3 regions of the Variovorax sp. PBS-H4 genome follow, and region 2 is predicted to be linked to each of the others. Evidence: predicted binding sites of a transcription regulator. Region 2 holds the regulator's gene; each other region holds the start of a gene.

Evidence for each region. Region 2 encodes LexA, which represses DNA repair genes until DNA is damaged. Its sites were predicted from a motif close to ACTGTATNNNNATACAGT; they were not measured.
Region 1: E5CHR_RS28455 (ATP-dependent helicase) is a predicted target of LexA. The motif match lies at 5,064-5,081, and genes of this name have one in related genera.
Region 3: E5CHR_RS13355 (DNA topoisomerase IV subunit B) is a predicted target of LexA. The motif match lies at 4,295-4,312, and genes of this name have one in related genera.

The regions. Positions count from the first base shown of each region.
Region 1 covers NZ_LR594675.1:5,972,114-5,978,916, forward strand. Annotated here, with positions in the region: gene E5CHR_RS28430 (outer membrane protein assembly factor BamE) at 1-273, opposite strand, end outside; gene fur (ferric iron uptake transcriptional regulator) at 364-783, shown strand; gene hprK (HPr(Ser) kinase/phosphatase) at 837-1,796, opposite strand; gene E5CHR_RS28445 (PTS sugar transporter subunit IIA) at 1,825-2,292, opposite strand; gene hpf (ribosome hibernation-promoting factor, HPF/YfiA family) at 2,386-2,715, opposite strand; gene E5CHR_RS28455 (ATP-dependent helicase) at 2,951-5,050, opposite strand; gene corA (magnesium/cobalt transporter CorA) at 5,261-6,250, shown strand; gene E5CHR_RS28465 (long-chain-fatty-acid--CoA ligase) at 6,287-6,803, opposite strand, start outside.
Region 2 covers NZ_LR594675.1:3,772,440-3,779,242, forward strand. Annotated here, with positions in the region: gene kdsB (3-deoxy-manno-octulosonate cytidylyltransferase) at 1-566, shown strand, start outside; gene adk (adenylate kinase) at 691-1,347, shown strand; gene E5CHR_RS17870 (DUF6152 family protein) at 1,351-1,824, opposite strand; gene E5CHR_RS17875 (hypothetical protein) at 1,839-2,255, opposite strand; gene E5CHR_RS17880 (asparaginase) at 2,260-3,252, opposite strand; gene lexA (transcriptional repressor LexA) at 3,327-4,001, shown strand; gene E5CHR_RS17890 (hypothetical protein) at 4,150-4,482, shown strand; gene E5CHR_RS17895 (D-2-hydroxyacid dehydrogenase family protein) at 4,604-5,611, shown strand; gene E5CHR_RS17900 (MFS transporter) at 5,608-6,780, shown strand; gene E5CHR_RS17905 (type IV pilus assembly protein FimV) at 6,770-6,803, opposite strand, start outside.
Region 3 covers NZ_LR594675.1:2,829,829-2,836,631, forward strand. Annotated here, with positions in the region: gene E5CHR_RS13325 (MBL fold metallo-hydrolase) at 1-19, opposite strand, end outside; gene bamC (outer membrane protein assembly factor BamC) at 139-1,218, opposite strand; gene dapA (4-hydroxy-tetrahydrodipicolinate synthase) at 1,334-2,224, opposite strand; gene E5CHR_RS13340 (class I SAM-dependent methyltransferase) at 2,285-2,827, opposite strand; gene E5CHR_RS13345 (hypothetical protein) at 2,824-2,964, opposite strand; gene E5CHR_RS13350 (MFS transporter) at 2,971-4,191, opposite strand; gene E5CHR_RS13355 (DNA topoisomerase IV subunit B) at 4,345-6,321, shown strand; gene E5CHR_RS13360 (ferritin-like domain-containing protein) at 6,343-6,803, opposite strand, start outside.

The DNA of each region.
Region 1 (6,803 bases), 2.2 Mb from region 2:
GACATAGTCCCAGCGGTTGGTGTGAAACACGTCGGTCAACAGCGGAGTGCCGAGGATTTCACGTACCTGCTGGCGCGACATGCCCGCCTTGAGCAGATCGACCTGCTCCTTGGAGACGAAATTGCCCTGCACCACTTCGACCTTGTAGGGTGTGATTGCAGAGAGGGCACCGCGCGAGCGCTCGGTGAAGCTGCTGCAGGCCCCCAGGCTCAGCATCGTGGCGACCGCGCCGGCGAGCAGCCAGAGGCGGCTTTCTTGGGAAAACTCAGGCATGGGAAAGGGCCGGGAGGGCAAGCGATATGATCGACCCATTGTAGCGGCTGGCCCTTCGAAGCCTCCGCCGGGACGGGCGCAGGAGTGACCATGGGCAACATCGACGAACTCAAGAATACCGGCCTCAAGGCCACCTTGCCGCGCCTCAAGATTCTCGAGATCTTCCAGAACGGCGGGCAGCGCCACATGACCGCCGAAGACGTGTTCCGGGTCTTGCTCAACGAGCATTCCGACATCGGCCTGGCGACCGTCTACCGCGTGCTCACGCAATTCGAGCAGGCCGGCATTCTCGAGCGCAGCCACTTCGAGAGCGGCAAGGCGGTCTACGAGCTCAACGAGGGCAAGCACCACGACCACCTGATCTGCACCGGCTGCGGCAAGGTCGAGGAGTTCTACGACGCCGAGATCGAGCGGCGCCAGCAAATGATCTCTAAGGACAAGGGCTGGATCCTGCAGGACCACGCCATGTCGCTCTACGGGCTCTGCGCCGACTGCACGAGCAAGCGCTAGGACTGCCGCCAGGGCCGGGGCGAGCCCCTGCCAAGCGCGGCTGCGCTATTCCCTCAGTCGTCGTCCCGCGCGCCTTCCATCGCCTTGTGGTGCCGCGCCACGAAGTCGGCATAGGTGTCGATGCCTCGCAATTGGAGAATGGAGTTGCGCACCGCCGCTTCGACCAGCACCGCGATGTTGCGACCGGCCACAACCTGAATGATCACCTTGCGCACCGGGATGCCCAGCACGTCCTGGGTCAGCGGCGCCGAGGGCATGCGTTCGTAGTCGCGCTCGAAGCTGTCGCGCCGCACCAGGTGCACGATCAGCTTGAGCCGCATCTTCCGGCGCACCGCGGTCTCGCCGAAGATCGCGCGAATGTCCAGCAGGCCGATGCCGCGTACTTCCAGGAGGTTTTGCAGCAGCTCGGGGCAGCGCCCTTCGAGCGTGGTCTGGTTGATGCGATAGAGGTCGACCGCATCGTCGGCCACCAGGCCGTTGCCGCGCGAGATCAGCTCCAGGCCGAGTTCGCTCTTGCCCAGGCCCGACTCGCCGGTGATCATCACGCCAAGACCCAGGATGTCCATGAACACGCCGTGCATCGAAGTGCGTTCGGCAAAGTGCTTGGAGAGGTAGGCGCGCAGCAGGTCGATCACGAAGGCCGACGACTCGCGGGTCGCAAAAAGGGGGAGCTGCGCGCGTTCGCAGATCGACAGCAGTTGGTCCGGCGCTGCCTGGCCATCGGCCAGCACCAGCATGGGCGGCTCCAGCGTCACGATGCGCGCGATGCGCCGCACACAGTCGTCGGGCGAACCGCGCGTGAGATAGGCCACCTCGCGCGCGCCGAGGATCTGCACGCGGTAGGGATGGATGTAGTTGAGGTAGCCGACCAGGTCTGCCGCCGATTGGGCGCGGCTGATGACGCCGGGGTCGAACTGGCGCTCCGAGGCGCCAAGGCCCGCAAGCCACTCCCAGCGCAAGGAGCCGCGGAACTCCTCGAACATCAAGTCGGCGCTGATGACGGTCGGCTTCATGCGCCAGACGCCGGACGACAGATTTGCTTCAAGCGACCTGGGCCGATTGCCATCCTGCGATCAGGGCATGCAGCTGGGCGGCGTCGTTGCTGGACTTGATCTGTTCGCGCAGGCCGGCATCGCTGAGCAGCTCGGCGATCTCGGAGAGTATTTCCAGATGTTTCTGGGTCGCCGCTTCGGGCACCAGAAGAAAGATCAGGAGCACCACCGGCTGCTCGTCCGGGGCATCGAAGCCAATCGGGTTCTGCAACTGGAACACCGCGGCCATCGGAGACTTCAAGCCCTTGATGCGGCCGTGGGGAATGGCCACGCCATGTCCCAGACCGGTGGAGCCCAGCCGCTCGCGGGCGAACAGGCTGTCGGTGATCAGGGCGCGGCCCAGGCCGTGAAGGTTTTCAAACAGCAAGCCCGCTTCTTCGAAAGCTCGTTTCTTGCTTGTGGCGTCGACGCTCACAAGGACTTGAGCGGGCGGCAGGATGGACGCGAGTCGGTTCATGTTGGGGCTGGGCGGGGGCGATTATGCACCCGCCCCGCAAAAAGCAAAGAGCCGCCCGAAGGCGGCCCGCAAGAGTGTTTGCCCGAAGAGACACTACATCACGCGCTTCGGCGCAGCGTGGAAGTGGTCTTTCAGGCACTCTTTGTGGCGCACGACCTGGCGGTCGAGCTTGTCGACCAGCTCGTCGACGGCGGCGTACAGATCAGCGTGGCTCGACTCGGCGAACATGTCACTGCCCTTGACGTGAATATTGCATTCGGCCCGTTGGCGCCTTTCTTTTTCCTTCTGCTTTTCCACCGTGAGGATCACCTTCACATCGACCACCTGGTCGAAGTGACGGGTGATTCGGTCCAGCTTGCTCGTGACGTAGCTGCGAAGCGCGGGGGTGACGTCGAGGTGATGACCGCTGATCGTCAAATTCATGAATGACCTCCTGGAATTGACGGTTGGGAAAATGGCCCTGCCTCATGGAAAGTGAAGCCTGGCCGGCGAAAAAAGAAGTGCGGGAGAGGGAGAGAAGAGAGAAGAGGAAGGGGTCGGTTCACTATGCCCATGCTGTCATCGAATTGCAATCCCTCCTGGCGCAATCCCCCGAGGGCCTTTGTGGTCAAGGCCCGCGTGCTATCAAATGTGTAGTGCTAAAGACCGCACGCCGTGCTCAGCTCCAAGCCGCGCGCAGCCGTTTGCGCAAGTCGATGACCGCGGCCGGCGGCGGGACCGGGGGGGCGCTCGGGGGCGCGGGCGGCCACGTGATCTGCTCGAAACTTCGGGCCTCGGCCGACGAGATGAAGCGCGTGCGCCCCGCATAAAGATGGCGGTCCCCGCGCACGGCCTGCTGGGTCACGTAGAAGCGCTGCGGCACGATCAGGTGCAGGTGGTCGCGCGCACGCGTCATGGCGACGTAGAGCAGGCGTCGCTCCTCCTCCAGTTCCTGGGCACCTTGCGCGACATCGGCCGGAATGCAGCCATCGACCACGTTGAGCACGTGCACCGAACGCCATTCCTGCCCCTTCGCCGAATGGATGGTGGAGAGGATCAGGTAATCCTCGTCGAGCAGCGGGGGGCCGGGCCGGTCGCTGGTGGCCTCGGGCGGATCGAGCGTGAGCTCGGTCAGGAAGCGCTCGCGCGAGGCATAGCCGGAGGCCAGGCGGGCCAGTTGCTCGACGTCGCCGCGGCGCAATCCGGCGTCGTCGTGCAGCCGCTCCAGGTGCGGCAGGTACCAGCGCAGCGCGAGCTCCATGTCGGCCGGCCAGGCGAGTTCGGGGGCACGCAGTTGCCCATAGATGTCTGCGAAGCGCGCCCACTCTTCCTGGGCGGCGGCAGGCGGCCGGAAAGCCTGCACCACGGCTGCCGGGTCTTGTGCCTGTGACATCGCCTCGAGCAGCCGCGCCGAGGTGGCGGGCCCGATTCCCGGGATCAGCTGGGTGACCCGGAAGCCCGCCATGCGCCCGCGCGGGTTCTGCGCAAAGCGCAGCACCGCCAGCAAGTCCTTCACGTGCGCCGCCTCCAGGAACTTGAGACCTCCGTACTTGACGAAAGGGATGTTCCGCCGGGCGAGTTCGAGCTCCAGCGCCGCGCTGTGGCTCGAGGTGCGGAACAACACGGCCTGCGACTTCAGGGCCAACCCGCCTTCGCGGTGCGCCAGCACGCGCTCCGCCACGAAGCGGGCCTGCTGCGCCTCGTCGGGGACCAGCACCAGTTGGGGCCGGCCCATCGAGGGCTTGTCGGTCCACAGCGTCTTGGCATGGCGTTCGGCGGCCGCAGCGATCACGGCATTGGAGACATCGAGGATCGGCTGGGTCGAACGGTAGTTGCGCTCGAGCGTGACGATCCGTGCAGGCTGGGTGAATTGCCCCGGGAAGTCGAGGATGTTGCGCACCGTGGCGCCGCGAAAGGAATAGATCGCCTGCGCGTCGTCGCCCACCACGGTGAGGCCGTGCCCATCTGGTTTGAGGGCGCGCAGGATGGCGGACTGCAGCAGGTTGGTGTCCTGGTATTCGTCGACGAGCACATGGTCGAAGCGCGCGCCAACCTGCGCTGCGAGCGAGGGCTCGGCCACCATCTCGGCCCAGTACAGGAGCAGGTCGTCGTAGTCGAGCACCTGCTGCGCCTGCTTGGCCTCGACATAGGCGCCGAACAGGCGCTTGAGCTCGGACTCCCATTCGGCGCACCACGGGAAGGCCTGGGCCAGCACCTCGGCGAGCGGCGCGCCGCCGTTGATGGTGCGCGAGTAGATCGCCAGGCAGGTGCCCTTGCGCGGAAAGCGGCGCTCCATGGCCGCCAAGCCGATGTCGTTGCGCACCAGACCCATCAGGTCCTCGGCGTCGCCGCGGTCGTGGATCGTGAAGCTGGCGTCGAGCCCGATCTGGGCCGCATATTCGCGCAGCAGCCGGGCGCCGATGCCGTGAAAGGTGCCGGACCAGGGCAGGGCTGGCGGCGCCTCCGAGCGCAACCCGAGCACTTTCGCCAGCACCAGGCCGGCGCGCCGCTCCATCTCTTGCGCGGCGCGGCGCGAGAAGGTCAGCAGCAGGATGCGCTGCGGATCGGCACCACGCGCGATCAGGTGGGCCACCCGGTGTGCCAGGGTGCTGGTCTTGCCCGAGCCGGCGCCGGCGATCACGAGCAGCGGCCGCATGTCGGGTGCCGCTTGGCCGGCTCCGTGCTCGACGGCGGCGCGCTGTGCCTCGTTGAGTTCGGCGAGCACCGCGGCAAGGCGCTCCTCCTGGCGCAGGGGGATTGGGATCGCGACGCTGGACATCGAGCGCGACTTTACTGGATATCCATCCAGATCCCATCAGGAAAATGCAAGAGGCCGGTGACATAATCGCGCCTCGCTGCAACCGGAGACTTCGAATGGACACCGTTCCGCCTCGGCAGCTTTCAACTCCCCTGTGACGTGTCGTTGGCCGGGGACTTGAAAGCGCCCCATGCCCCTTGCCAACGTCACAACACCCTCCGGGAGTGAGCCATGCTCAACATCTTCACGCTCGCCAACGGCCGTCTCGTCCAGGAAGAAATCGAAGCGCTCGAGGAACTGTCGAAGTTCCAGCCCATCTGGGTCGACCTCGAATCGCCCACGCTGGAAGAGAAGCGCTGGATCAAGCAGTACTACGGCCTGTCCATCCCCGAGGATGCGATGGACGAGGACATCGAGGAGTCGGCGCGCTTCTACGAAGAAGACAACGGCGAGCTGCACGTGCGCAGCGACTTCCTGATCGACGACGACGAAAACCCGCGCTCGGTGCGCGTGGCCTTCATCCTCAACCAGCACAACGCCGAGCTGCGCAGCCGCGGCGTGCTGTTCTCGATCCATGACGAGGATGTGCCGGTCTTCCGCCTGCTGCGCATGCGCGCCCGCCGCGCGCCCGGACTGATCGAGGACGCCAAGGAGGTGCTGCTCAAGCTCTTCGACGCCGATGCGGAGTACTCGGCGGATTCGCTGGAGAACATCTACGACGAGCTGGAAGTCGCCGGCAAGAAGGTGCTCGAAGGCAACGTGAGCGACGAGCTGGCCGGCGAGGTGCTGGCCGCGATCGCGCGCCAGGAAGACCTGAACGGCCGCATCCGCCGCAACGTGATGGACACGCGCCGCGCCGTGAGCTTCATGATGCGCAGCCGCATGCTCAATGCCGATCAGTTCGAGGAGGCGCGGCAGATCCTGCGCGACATCGAATCGCTGGACAACCACACGGCCTTCCTGTTCGACAAGATCAACTTTTTGATGGACGCCACAGTCGGCTTCATCAACATCAACCAGAACAAGACCATCAAGATCTTCTCGGTGGCCAGCGTGGCGCTACTGCCGCCGACGCTGATCGCGAGCATCTACGGCATGAACATGCAGTTTCCCGAGCTGCAAATCCTCGGCAGCGCAGGTTATCCCTACGTGCTGGCGCTGATGGCAGCCAGCGCGCTGGTGCCGATGTGGTACTTCCGCAGGCGCGGCTGGCTCAAGTAGCCAAAAGCCGGGTGCCGCCACGGAAAGATTTGCCCGCTACTTCTTGTCGCGCAGCTCGCGGCGCAGGATCTTGCCCACCGGTGTCTTCGGCAAGTCGGTGCGGAATTCGATCACCCTGGGCTGCTTGTAGCCTGTGAGGTTGGCGCGGCAGAACTCGCGCACCTGCGCTTCGGTGAGCTCCGGGTTCTTCTTGACGATGACCAGCTTGACTGCCTCGGCAGTTTTCTCATCGGCAATGCCCACTGCCGCGCACTCGAGCACGCCCGGAATCTGCGCCACCACCTCTTCGATTTCGTTCGGGTACACGTTGAAGCCCGAGACCAGGATCATGTCCTTCTTGCGATCGACGATCTTGAAGAAGCCGTGCTCGTCGACCACGCCCACGTCGCCGGACTTGAAGTAACCATCGGCCGTCATGACTTTCGCCGTCTCGTCGGGGCGCTGCCAGTAGCCCGCCATCACCTGCGGGCCCTTGATCGCGATTTCGCCAGGTTGCCCGGCCGGCACTTCGCTGCCCTCGTCGTCCAGCAGCTTCAGGTAGGTGCTCGGCAGC
Region 2 (6,803 bases):
TGCTGACGCGCACCCACCACGCCAGCGGCAGCGACCGTCTCGCCGAAGCCTGCGTGCAGCTCGGTCTGGCAGACGACGAGATCGTGGTGAACGTCCAGGGCGACGAGCCGCTGATCGATCCTTCGCTGATCGACGCCGTCGCGCAGACCCTCGCGTCACATTCCGATGCAGCAATGAGCACGGCCGCGCACGCCATTGATTCTCTCGAAGACTTCCTCAATCCCAACGTCGTCAAGACGGTGCTGGACGCCCGAGGCAACGCGCTCTACTTCAGCCGGGCACCGATCCCGTGGTGGCGCGACGGCTTCGCGAAGCACGGGCCCACGGCCTTGCCGGATGCCCCGGCGCCGCTGCGCCATATCGGCATCTATGGCTACCGCGCGGGCTTCGTGCGGCAATTCCCCGCTCTGCCGCCGGCACCGGTGGAAGCGACCGAGGCACTGGAACAGTTGCGCGCCCAGTGGCACGGCTATCGAATAGCCGTGCACGTGAGCACGCATGCGCCCGGCCCAGGCATCGACACGCCCGAAGACCTCGCGCGGGTCCGCGCCCTTTTCGCTCTCTGACGCACCTGCCAACCATCGGGTTTGCTCGAGAGTGCCATGCTATCCTCGACGCAACTCCGCCCTCTGCAATGCCGTCATCGGGATGCCAGGCGCGACAGAAGATCGAAGAACCTCCGAGGACACCATGAGACTGATTTTGTTGGGCGCCCCCGGGGCGGGCAAGGGCACACAGGCTGCCTTCATCTGCCAGAAGTACGGCATTCCTCAAATCTCCACTGGCGACATGTTGCGCGCAGCCGTCAAGGCCGGCACCCCGCTCGGCCTGCAGGCCAAGGCGGTGATGGCCTCCGGCGCACTGGTAAGCGACGACCTGATCATCAACCTGGTCAAGGAGCGCCTTGCGCTGCCGGACTGCGCCAATGGCTTTCTCTTCGACGGCTTCCCCCGCACCATCCCGCAGGCTGACGCCATGCGCGCGGCCAACGTCAAGCTCGACTACGTGCTCGAGATCGACGTGCCCTTCGCCGATATCGTGGAGCGCATGAGCGGACGCCGCTCGCATCCGGCGTCCGGGCGGATCTACCACGTCAAATTCAACCCGCCCAAGGTCGAAGGCAAGGACGACCTCACGGGCGAGGACCTGATCCAGCGTGACGACGACAAGGAAGAGACCGTGCGCCACCGGCTCGAGGTCTACAGTCAGCAGACCCGTCCGCTGGTCGACTACTACGCAGCCTGGGCCAAGGCCGAACCCGGCGCCGCGCCGAAGTACCGCGCGATCAGTGGCGTCGGCACTGTCGATGAGATCACCCAGCGCGCGCTGGCCGCACTGGCGAGCTGATCGTCAGGCGGGGCTGGAGCGCAGCCCGTAGACCTTGCCGTCGACGAACAGGTATTCGACGCGCATCACGGGCGCTCCCTTTTCTTCCTTGAACGTGAAGCCCACTGCGGAGACTGCGCTGCCGGGCTTGATCTCCGCGACTTTCCAGGCCTCCATGCGCGTGAGCGGCGCGAGTTCCAGCTCCCACTGGCGATCAGTGCGGCGAGGCACTGCCGCCCGCGCGAGCAAGCCCGGCCCGTCCACCGGTGCGCTCTGCCCCGGCAACGCCCGCTTCGCCAGGTCGGCCGGCACCTTGAGGCCGGAAGGAACGTCGATCAACAACTCGGCATGCGGGTTCTGCCAACGCACACGCGCTACTGTGCCTTCGAGATAGATCGGACGGTCCTGGTCGAAGCTGCTCCAGCCATGGTGCCCCCAGGCGAGCGGAGCGGCCAGCGGCAGGGAAGCGGTGGCGAAGACGAGATCGCGACGTTTCACAGGAAAGCTCCTCTTCAGTAGGCGATCCAACGGCCGCAGAACACCACGGCCAGCCAGATCGCAGTAGATAACAACATCTGTACCCGCGCCATCGCATCGAGTTTGCGCAGCGAGCCACGCAGATGGAACCATCCCGCATTGAAACCGGCCGCTACCAGCAGGCCCATCTTGACCAGGAAGGCCTGGTTGGAAAGCAGTTCCGCCGGCTGGGTGGCGAACATCAACGAACCGCTGGCCGCCGCGAGCGCGAAGCCGCTGAAGGCGATCGAGAGCGACAACCTGGCCATGGCGGCCACCGGCAGGACGGCAGCACGCCCGAACACCCGCATCTCCAGCGCTGCCAGATTGCCGAGCAGTAGCGCGATGCCGACGATGTGCACCGCCTCCAGCGCGGGATATGCCCAGGCGTGCGAGCGCAGTGCTTCGAGCATGCGCTCAGGCGCCGCCGGCCTGGATGGACATCAGTTCCAGCATCAGTGCGATGCGTGCCTTCACCGGCGTCAGCGCGCCTGCGTCGCGCAACGCCGCACTCGGCGTGGGAAGAATGCGGCCCTGGACGCAACGCGTGGCGCGCAGGACCGCGATGCCCGCCGCTTGCGCCCGAAGCGCAGCCGCTTCCAGGGCTTCGTGCAAAGTGCCGTTGCCAGTGGCTGCGAGCACCAGGCCCTGCACCGGCTCTGCAGTGCCCGCTTGCTGCGCCATCAGTGCATCGATGATGCTGCCACGCGCCTCTGCGTGGCTCATCAAGATCTCCACGCGCGGCCATTGGACGGCGTGCCGCATCAGCTCGAAGCACAGGCGTGCCGGCTCGGGCGGCGAGACTGGCCATCTCCTGAGCTCGCGCAAGGCGCCCTCTTCCACATAGGCCACAGGGCCCGCATCGCCCGAATCGAACGCGTCGAGGCGATAGGTGTGGACCTTCTGCACATCGAAGGCGCTGTGCACCGCGCCCGCGCACACAACTACTACCCCCTGAGCATGCGGGCTCGAGGCAACCGCAAGGGCATCGCGAACGTTCTGCGGACCGTCCGGCGTCAGCGCCGTCGCCGGCCGCATGGCGCTGGTCAGGACGATGGGCTTGACCGGAGCCAGCACGGACTGAAGGAAGAAGGCGGTTTCCTCCAAGGTATCGGTCCCGTGAGTGACAACCAGGCCCGCCACGTCGGCATGTGCAAGCCAATGCGCACAGCGCTCGGCCAGGCGGCGCCAGATGGCGAAGCTCATGTCCTTGCTGTCGACCTGGGCCACCTGCTCGGCCTGCAGCGCGATGCCCGTCGGGGCTGCCACGCCTTCCAGCAGTTCGGTTACGCCCACCTGGCCCGCGATATAGCCGACATTGTCGGCCGCCGTCGCCGCCCGGCCAGCAATGGTGCCGCCCGTCCCCAGAACGACCACACGACGCTTGCCTTCGCTGATGTTGTCGGCCATGACTTGCCAAAGCTCCGGAAACTGGTTAAAAATACAGCTACTGGATATTCAGCCAGTGCCGCAAGGAGTCGCCAATGCAGTTCGCAGTGAAGCTTACCGCTCGTCAGCAACAAATACTGGACCTCATCCAGAGCGCCATCGCACGCACCGGCGCGCCGCCCACCCGTGCCGAGATCGCCGCAGAGCTGGGTTTCAAGTCCGCCAATGCGGCCGAAGAGCATCTGCAGGCGCTGGCGCGCAAGGGCGTCATCGAGCTCGTGAGCGGCACCTCGCGAGGCATTCGGCTCAAGGGCGACGCTCTGCGCTCGCTCAACGAATCGCGCAACAACCAGTTCTCGCTCTCGTTGCCGGGCATGGCCCAACTCGCGCTGCCTTTGATCGGACGTGTCGCTGCGGGCTCGCCCATCCTTGCGCAGGAGCACGTGGACCAGACCTACTACGTGGAGAACACCCTCTTCCAGAGGCAGCCCGACTACCTGCTCAAGGTACGCGGAATGTCCATGCGCGACGCAGGCATCATGGACGGCGACCTTCTCGCGGTGCAGGCCACCAAGGAGGCCCGCAACGGCCAGATCGTCGTGGCCCGGCTGGGTGACGAAGTCACAGTCAAGCGCCTCAAGCGCAACAAGCAGGTCATCGAGCTGCACGCCGAGAACCCCGATTACCCGACCATCATCGTGCAGCCGGGCGAGCCCTTCGAAATCGAAGGCCTCGCCGTTGGCCTGATCCGCAACACGATGCTGATGTAGCCGCACAAGACGGCATGAGCGACCTCTCTCTCATGCCGCCCCAAGCGGCTGCGACAGGTGGCGGGCGTATGGCCGAGGGCCATCACCCTGTCGCGGCCGACGAAAGCAATCCTGCCTATGTTCAATCTCTGACCTTCATGGAGTTCACATGGGAATCGCTCTGCTTAGCTTCGTCGACCTGTTCATGCCCCTTCAATCGCTGGCAAGCCGTTTGATATCAACGCGCCGTCGGAACGCCTCCGCCCTGCGCTATGTCGGCATCCGCCCTGGTTGCGCCGTGCGTCCCGCCGCGCAGCCGTCCCGCCTGTCGGCGCCGGCCCGGCCGTTGCGGGTGGTCCGCACGGTCGATGTACAACACGATAGGCCGAGCACCGGCCGAGTCGTGATATCAGGTCGCATGGCGGATGTCTGCGCCGAGCTCGACCGGCTCGCTGCCCTGGAAGCGGCAGGCGCCGCGCCCTCGCGCGGCCAAATGCATTGAAGACCGCGCCCTGCGTCCGGGCGCGCGGAGCCCCCTGACGCGTGGCATGTCCCAGGAGCGCCCTACGCTTCTGACGCATGGCGCGCAAGCCGCCGGGTGGTGCGAGGCACAATGGCACGCCATGAACATCGTGATCCTCGACGACTATCAGGACGCAGTGCGCAAACTGCGCTGCGCCGCCAAGCTCGACGCGTATGCGGCCAAGGTCTACACCAACACGGTCAAGGGCATCGGACAGCTCTCGGTGAGGCTCAAGGATGCCGACGTGATCGTGCTGATCCGCGAACGCACCCAGATCTCGCGCCAACTGATCGAAAAGCTCCCAAAGCTCAAGCTGATCTCGCAAACGGGGCGGGCCGGTCAGCATATCGACGTCAATGCCTGCACCGAGCATGGCGTAGCCGTCGCCGAGGGCTCGGGCTCCCCGCTGGCACCGGCCGAGCTCACCTGGGCGCTGATCATGGCGGCGATGCGCCGCTTGCCGCAGTACATCAGCAACCTCAAGCATGGCGCATGGCAGCAATCGGGGCTCAAGTCCGCATCCATGCCGCCGAACTTCGGCCTTGGCTCGGTACTCAAGGGCAAGACGCTATGCATCTGGGGCTATGGCCGCATCGGCCAGTTGGTGGCGCGCTACGGCCAGGCTTTCGGCATGCAGGTGGTGATCTGGGGCCGCGATGAGAGCTGTGCCCGCGCCCGCTCGGACGGCTTTCAGGTGGCGCCGAACCGCGAAGCCTTCTTTGACACGGCCGACGTCCTGTCGATCCATCTGCGGCTGACCGAGGAAACCCGGGGCCTGGTCACGCTCGAGGACCTCTCGCGCATGAAACCCACGGCGCTTTTCGTCAACACCTCGCGCGCAGAGTTGATGGAACAGGATGCCTTGCTCGCCGCGCTGAACCGGGGGCGGCCGGGGCTCGCGGCGATCGACGTCTTCGAGAGCGAGCCGCCGCTGCAGGGCCACGCTCTGTTGCGTCTGGAGAACTGCATCTGCACGCCGCACATCGGCTATGTCGAGCAGGACAGCTACGAGATGTATTTCGGCCAGGCTTTCGATAACGTCGTCAGCTTCATCAAGGGCAACCCGACCAACATCGTCAATCCAGGCGCGCTGCAGGTGCGACGTTGAAGCGCGCGGCTCTGCCAGCGTCCCTCTGGGCCTTGCTGGCAGGCAACTTTGTAATCGGCACCGGGGTCATGGTGGTGCCGGGCACACTCAACGAGCTCAGCAATTCCTTGCAGGTCAGCGCGGCCACGGCGGGCCAATTGATCACCGCAGGGGCAGCAGTGGTGTGCTTTGGCGCGCCGTTGCTGGCCGCCGCGGTCGCAGGCTGGGACCGGCGGCTGCTGCTCGCCTGCAGCATGCTGTGGTACGCAGCCGGCCATCTCCTCGCGACGCTGATGCCGAGCTTTGGCGGGTTGCTGGCTGTGCGCATGCTGACCGTCATCTCGCCTGCGATCTTCACGCCTCAGGCAGCGGCCTGCGTCGGCCTGCTGGTGCCGCTGGAGCAGCGGGGCCGCGCCGTGACCTTCGTCTTTCTCGGTTGGTCCATGGCCTCGGTCCTCGGCCTGCCGCTGGGCGCCTTGATCGGCGGGCATTTCGGCTGGCGCACCGCCTTCGCCGCGATCGCGGTGCTGTCGCTGTTGAGCGCGGTCTGGATCTGGCACCAGCTGCCGAGCGGTATCCGCCCGCAAGCATTGACGCGCGCCGCCTGGGCACAGGTGCTCAAGAGCCCGCTGCTGATGGGCGTGGTGGCCGTCACCGCGCTGCAGGGGTCGGGCCAGTTCGTGCTGATGAGCTACTTCGCGCCCGTGCTGCGCGAGACCGTCGGCGCCGACGCCACGACGCTGGGTCTCGTGTGGGGCTGGTTCGGCGTCTGCGGCCTGCTGGGCAACATGCTCGTGAGCCAGGCCATCGATCGCGTGGGTGCTCCGCGAATGGTGCTCGTCACCACCGCGCTGATTGCGCTGAGCCTGCTCCTGTGGCCGCTCGGCGTCACGCTTGGCGGGCTGGCCATCATCCTGGTTCCCTGGGGCCTGGGCTGCTTCGCGGCCAATTCAGCGCAGCAAGCGAGGCTGGTGTCGATGGCGCCCGTGCTCGCGCCCGGGTCGGTGGCCCTCAACAGTTCCGGGATCTACGTGGGTCAGGCCGTGGGCGCAGCAGCAGGCGGCTGGCTGCTGGCACGCGACGCTTTTGCCTGGATGAGCTGGACAGGTTTCGCAATGCTGGTGTGTGCGCTGTTGCTGAGCCTGGGCATCGACCGGGCCCAGAACCGCACCGCGGCCTTCAGCGCTTGAGGGGTTTGGGCGCGATCTCGGCT
Region 3 (6,803 bases), 940 kb from region 2:
GGCTGCGGAAGCGCAGCACCTAGATGGACCCGGGTTCAGGTGGAACACCGCGGAACCGGCTTTGCCGGGCCGCTGGTGCTGCCCCCGGTAGGGGGTGGGCGCCTGAACACGAAGTGCCGGGCAACCTGGGGGAGAGCGTCATTTCAAGTCGTCGGCGATGACCTGGACGATGCGCTGCGCATTGGCCGATGTTTCGGCTGCTCCGCTGTCGTTCTGCACCGACACCGTGCTGGTCTCGCCCTGGCCCTTGACCAGGATGCGGAACTTGAGCGGCGCCTCGGTCTTGCTCGAACTGAAGATCTTGGAGAAGAAGCCCGGCTCCTTCTTGTCGGGGTTCGGCGGCACGTAGCGTACGAAGTACACGCCGGCGGCCCGGTCGCGGTCCTCGACGGTGAAGCCGGTGCGGTCCAGTGCAAGGCCGACGCGGCGCCAGGCCCGGTCGAAGTTCTCGTTGATCTGCACCACGGGCTGGCCACCGACATTGGAAATGCTGGCCGTTCGTGCCGGCGCGCTGGTTTGCGCAACGAGCTTGGCCTGCTCCTGCGAGACGCCCAGCTTCACCATCAGGCGGCGCAGGAATTCCGTCTCGAGTTCGGGGTCGCTCGGGCGCGGCTGCCAGACCGTCTGGTCCTGGCGCGTGTTGGTGTAGACCTCCTGCATGCCGCGATGGCTGACGAAGATCTCGGTCGTGCCGTTGGCGCCGCGTTCGATGCGGGTGCGGAAACGGTCGAGCTCGCCGGTGGAGTAGATCGCGTCGACCAGCTTGCCCAGCGTGCCGCGGATCACGTCCTGCGGCAGCTTGGCGCGGTTCTCGGCCCAGTCGGTTTCCATGATGCCGAGGTTGCGCTGCTCGGTGGTCAGCAGGAAGCCGCTCTCTTGCCAGAAGTCCTTGATGGGTTCCCACAGCTGGTCGGCAGGGCGGTTGACCACGATCCAGCGCTGCGTGCCCGAGCGTTCCATGCGTACGTCACCGAGATTGGAGACTGCCGTAGGAATGCTGGGGGCGTTGGCGGCGCCGGCCTGGTAGGCGTTGGCCGAGACCGCGTTGCCAGGCACGGCGTAGCGATTCTCGCGCGACAGCTGCGTGAGGTCCGGCGGCACTTCGAGTGAAGGCGCCTTGCCGGCGCTCTTGTAATCGATCTTGTCGCTCTCGAGGACCGAGCAGGCGGCGAGGCTGGCGACCAGGGCCAGCAATGCGAATCGCGAAAGGGTGTTCAACGTCATCTTCCTTGTGGAATGTTTAGCGCAATCGTCTGGCTGCAGCGCCGCTGTGTCAGAGCGCCGGCCCTGCAAAAAGGTTGCCGGTGTCGAGGTGCGGCAGGTAAAGATGGGATCAGTCCTTGAGGAGCCCTGTGGCACGCAGCGCGGATTCGACGACGGGACGGGCCGACTCGGCGAGTTCCGTCAGCGGCAGGCGCAGCGCCCCGCCGCATAGCCCGAGCCGTGCCATCGCCCACTTCAGCGGAATCGGGTTCGGCTCGACGAACAGATGGCGGTGCAGCGGCATCAGCTCGAACTGGATCTGCATCGCGCGCTTCGCGTCGCCGGCGATGGCCGCGACGCACAGCTCGTGCATCTTGCGGGGCGCCAGGTTGGCTGTCACGCTGATGTTGCCCTTGCCACCGCACAGCATCAGCGCAACAGCGGTGGGGTCGTCGCCCGAGTACACCGCGAAGTGCTTCGGCACCTCGCGGATCAGCCACTGCGCGCGCTCGATGTTGCCGGTGGCTTCCTTGATGCCCACGATGCCGGGCACCTGCGCCAGGCGCAGCACGGTGTCGTGCGCCATATCGGCGACCGTCCGGCCGGGCACGTTGTAGAGCACCACAGGAAGGTCGCCGACTGCCTCGGCAATGGCCTTGAAGTGCTGGTACTGGCCTTCCTGCGTCGGCTTGTTGTAGTAGGGCACCACCTGCAGCTGCGAATCGGCGCCGACGCCCTTGGCGAAGCGAGCGAGCTCGATGGCCTCGCTTGTCGAATTGGCGCCGCAGCCGGCCATCACGGGCACGCGGCCGCGGGCTTGCTCGACCGACACGCGGATGATCTCGCAGTGTTCCTCGACGTTCACCGTCGGCGATTCGCCGGTGGTGCCAACCACGCCCAGGCAATCGGTGCCTTCGTCGATGTGCCAGTCGATCAGCCGGCGCAATGCGGGATAGTCAACGCTGCCGTCGTCATGCATCGGCGTGACGAGCGCGACGATGCTGCCTGTCAGTTGCTCCAAGGGGGTCTCTTTGTCGGTTGCGGAAAGGCAGCCATTCTACTGACTGGCCCGGCCAGCCGGTCAGAGGGGGTAGCGCAAAGGGCTGCGAGCCGAGCCTTCCGGCGGCCGCACGGCTGCGATCCGCTGCACGAAGCGTTCCGGGTCGGCGAGAAATCCGTCTTCGTAGGCCACCACCCGCAGCCCGGCGCAGGCGACGAGCAGCTCGCCCGGCTGCAGCAGAAAGTCCGGCCGCGAGGGCTTGCCTACGCTCTCGTTGCCGGCGGCGAAGGTCTCGTACAGCAGCACGCCGCCGGACGCCACTGCCGCCACGATGTCGGGCAGCCTCGCGCGCCAGAGGTAGTTGGTCACGACCACCGCGCCGAAGAACTGGCCCGCGAACGGCCACGGGCCCTGCTCGATGTCGGCCTGCAAGGCCCGCCCAAAGCGCGCCGCGGAGGCGATCGCTTCCGGGGAACGGTCGACGCCGGTGACGGCGTGGCCGCGTTGCGCGAACCAGCCCATGTGCCGGCCGGCGCCACAGGCGACGTCGAGCACGGTGGCGCCCGGGTCGAGCAGGTGCGACCAGCGCGCGACCCAGGGGGAGGGTGCGAGATCGTGGCTCAGAAGCAGGCCCAGACCTGGTCGACCAGCGTCACGAGGAACGCCGGGTGCGTATAAAGGCCGAACACCGCCACGAGCGCCAGCACCGCAGCCGTGAGCCAGCCGGCGTGCACGAGATGGTGGCGGATGTTCGGGCGCATGAGGGCTCAGGCCGGCTGAGGGGCCGGCTGGCGCACGATCGCGCCTTCCTTGACCGGCAGGTTGACCAGCGCCGCGAACACGCCGAGGGCGATCGCGAGATACCAGACGATGTTGTAGCTGCCGGTGCTGTCGTAGAGATAGCCGCCGAGCCAGACGCCGAGGAACGAACCGACCTGGTGGCTGAGGAACACGAAGCCGCCCAGCATCGAGAGATGCGCCACGCCGAAGATCTGGGCCACGATGCCGCTGGTGAGGGGCACGGTCGACAGCCACAGGAAACCCATCACGCTCGCGAAGACGTACACCGACAGGGGCGTGATGGGCGCCGCCAGGAAGACCGCGATGGTCGCCGCACGGCTGAAGTAGATCGCGGCCAGCAGCTTGCGCTTGGCAAGCCGGGCCCCGAGCGAGCCGGCGACATAGGTGCCGAACACATTGAACAGGCCGACAAGCGCCAGTGCGTAGCTGGCCACTTCGGGCGAGAGTCCTTTGTCGCGCAGGTAGCTCGGCATGTGCACGCCGATGAAGGCCAGCTGGAAGCCGCAGACGAAATAGCCCGCCATCAGCAACACGAAGCTGGGGTACTTGAAGGCCTCTCCCACGGCCTGGAGGATGGTCTGGTCGCGGTGGGCGACGGCGGCTTGTCCGACACGCGGCTCGCGCAGCCCGAAGGCGAGCGGCACGATCAGCAGCACCATGAGTGCCAGCACCAGCAGGGCCGTATGCCAGCCGAAGCCTGCGATCAGCTGGCCCTCCACCGGCACCATCAGGAACTGGCCGAAGGAACCCGCTGCGGCCGCCACGCCCATCGCCCAGGATCGCCGTTCGACCGGGATCTGCCGGCCGATCACGCCGTAGATCACCGCGTAGGTGGTGCCGGCCTGCGCTGCGCCGATCAGCACGCCGGCCGTCAGCGCGAACAGGAGCGGCGTGGGCGACAGCGCCATGCCCGCGAGCCCGGCTGCGTAGAGCACGGCCCCCGCCACCAACACGCGGAAGGCGCCCAGCTTGTCGGCCAGCATGCCGGCGAAGACGCCGATCACTCCCCAGGCGAGGTTCTGGATGGCGAGCGCCATCGAGAAGCTCTGGCGCGACCAGCCCTGCTCCTGCGTGATCGGCTGGAGCCACAGGCCGAAGCCGTGGCGGATCCCCATCGACAGGGTGACAATCATCGCGCCGCAGAAGAGGACCTGCTTGAGCGAGAGCGGCTGGGATTGAGCGTGCATCCGGCGACTTTATCGAAAACGACCGAAGTCCACCGGCAACCGCAGCGACTCGCATTGTTGATTTTTTGATCGTGCGTTGATGCAGTCTGCGCATCAACGCCGCTCTGTATGTCCATCCAGGTTTTCGGGAGCCCACGCATACAATCCGCCCCCATGGCGACTCTTACCAAGACTCCTCCGGCCTATTCCGAAGGCTCCATCCGTGTCCTCAAGGGACTCGAGCCCGTCAAGCAGCGTCCGGGCATGTACACCCGCACCGACAACCCGCTGCACATCATCCAGGAGGTCCTGGACAACGCCGCCGACGAGGCGCTCGCCGGCTACGGCAAGAAGATCAAGGTCACGCTGCACTCCGATGCGTCGGTCAGCGTCGAAGACGATGGCCGCGGCATCCCGTTCGGCCTGCATCCCGAGGAGAAGGCGCCGGTGATCGAGCTGGTGTACACCCGGCTTCACGCCGGCGGCAAGTTCGACAAGGGCGCGGGCGGCGCCTACAGCTTCTCCGGCGGCTTGCACGGGGTCGGCGTTTCAGTGACCAACGCGCTGTCGAAGCGGCTGGAGGTCCAGTCCTTTCGCGAAGGCTCGGCCGCGCGCATCGTGTTCGCAGGCGGCGACGTGGTCGAGACGCTGCAGGTTCGTCCCGTCGAGAGCGGCGAGCGTCGCCAGGGCACCACGGTGCGCGCCTGGCCCGACTCCAAGTACTTCGAGTCCGGCACGCTGCCGGTCAACGAGTTGACCCACCTGTTGCGCAGCAAGGCGGTGCTGATGCCCGGCGTGACCGTCACGCTGGTCAACGAGAAGACCAAGGAGACCCAGCAGTGGCTCTATAAGGGCGGCCTGCGCGACTACCTCATGCAGACGCTCAACGGCGACCCGGTGATCCCGTTGTTCGAAGGCGCCGGCCATGCCGACAAGAACGCCGACAACTTTGCCGAAGGAGAAGGCGCCGAGTGGTGCGTGGCCTTCACCGAAGACGGCCAGCCGGTGCGCGAGAGCTACGTCAACCTGATCCCCACCAGCGCCGGCGGCACCCACGAGAGCGGCCTGCGCGACGGCCTGTTCAACGCGGTCAAGAGCTTCGTCGACCTGCATTCGCTCCTGCCGAAGGGCGTGAAGCTGCTGCCGGAGGACGTGTTCGCGCGCGCCTCGTACGTGCTCTCGGCCAAGGTGCTCGACCCGCAGTTCCAGGGCCAGATCAAGGAGCGGCTCAACTCGCGCGACGCAGTGCGGCTGGTCTCCAGTTTCGTGCGCCCGGCATTGGAGCTCTGGCTCAACCAGCACGTCGACTACGGCAGGAAGCTTGCCGAGCTGGCGATCAAGGCCGCGCAGACCCGCCAGCGCGCCGGCCAGAAGGTCGAGAAGCGCAAGGGCTCGGGCGTCGCAGTGCTGCCGGGCAAGCTGACCGATTGCGAGAGCAAGGACATTGCCCACAACGAAGTCTTCCTGGTCGAAGGCGATTCGGCCGGCGGCAGCGCCAAGATGGGCCGCGACAAGGAAAGCCAGGCGATCCTGCCCCTGCGCGGCAAGGTGCTCAACACCTGGGAGGTGGAGCGCGACCGCCTGTTCGCCAACACCGAGATCCACGATATCTCGGTCGCCATCGGCGTCGACCCGCATGGGCCGGACGACACGCCGGACCTCTCCGGCCTGCGCTACGGCAAGATCTGCATCCTGTCGGACGCCGACGTCGACGGCTCGCACATCCAGGTGCTGCTGCTCACGCTCTTCTTCCGGCATTTCCCGAAGCTCATCGACACCGGCCATGTGTACGTGGCCAAGCCGCCGTTGTTCCGGGTCGACGCGCCGGCGCGCGGCAAGAAGCCTGCGTCGAAGGTCTATGCGCTCGACGAGGGCGAGCTCACCGCGATCCTGGACAAGCTGCGCAAGGACGGCGTGCGCGAGAACGCCTGGAGCATCAGCCGCTTCAAGGGCCTGGGCGAGATGAGCGCCGAACAGCTGTGGGAGACCACCCTCAATCCGGACACGCGCCGCCTGCTCCAGGTCCGCCTGGGCCGCTTCGACCTTCTTGGCACGCAGGGCGAGATCACCAAGCTCATGGGCAAGGGCGAGGCCGCCGCGCGGCGCGAGCTCATGGAGCTGCGCGCCGACGACGTCGAAGTCGACGTCTGAGAAACGGACGCGCCGGATCGCTCAGGCCATGAAAGCCCCGGGCACCGGTGCCTCGCCGAGCGCGTTGCGCAGCACCGCCCAGTGCATGGCCTCGTCGCCGAGGATGCTCGCCGCCGCCTTGGCCAGCGCACGGTCGTCGAACATCGGCACTGCACCCAGGTAGGCGCTGACGGCGCCTTGCTCCAGCTTGGCGGCGAAGCGCAGCACGTCGGCCTGCGACTTCAGCTGCGAGGTCGGAAAGTCGTATTTCGCCTTGGCGCTCACGGCCTTTCCGCCGAGCTTCTCCACGGTCGCCGCGAGCAACGCGGCATGGGCCCGGTGGTGGCCCTGGAAGGTCAGGGCCAGATCGAGCACCGGCTTGTCGAGTAATTTGCTCTCGGCCCCGACCTGATAGGCCGCGATGGCCTCGAGCTCCGACCCGAGCGCGGTGTTGAGGATCTGCGCATCGCTCGCTGCATCGCCGCCGGCCTGGGCCGCGAGCG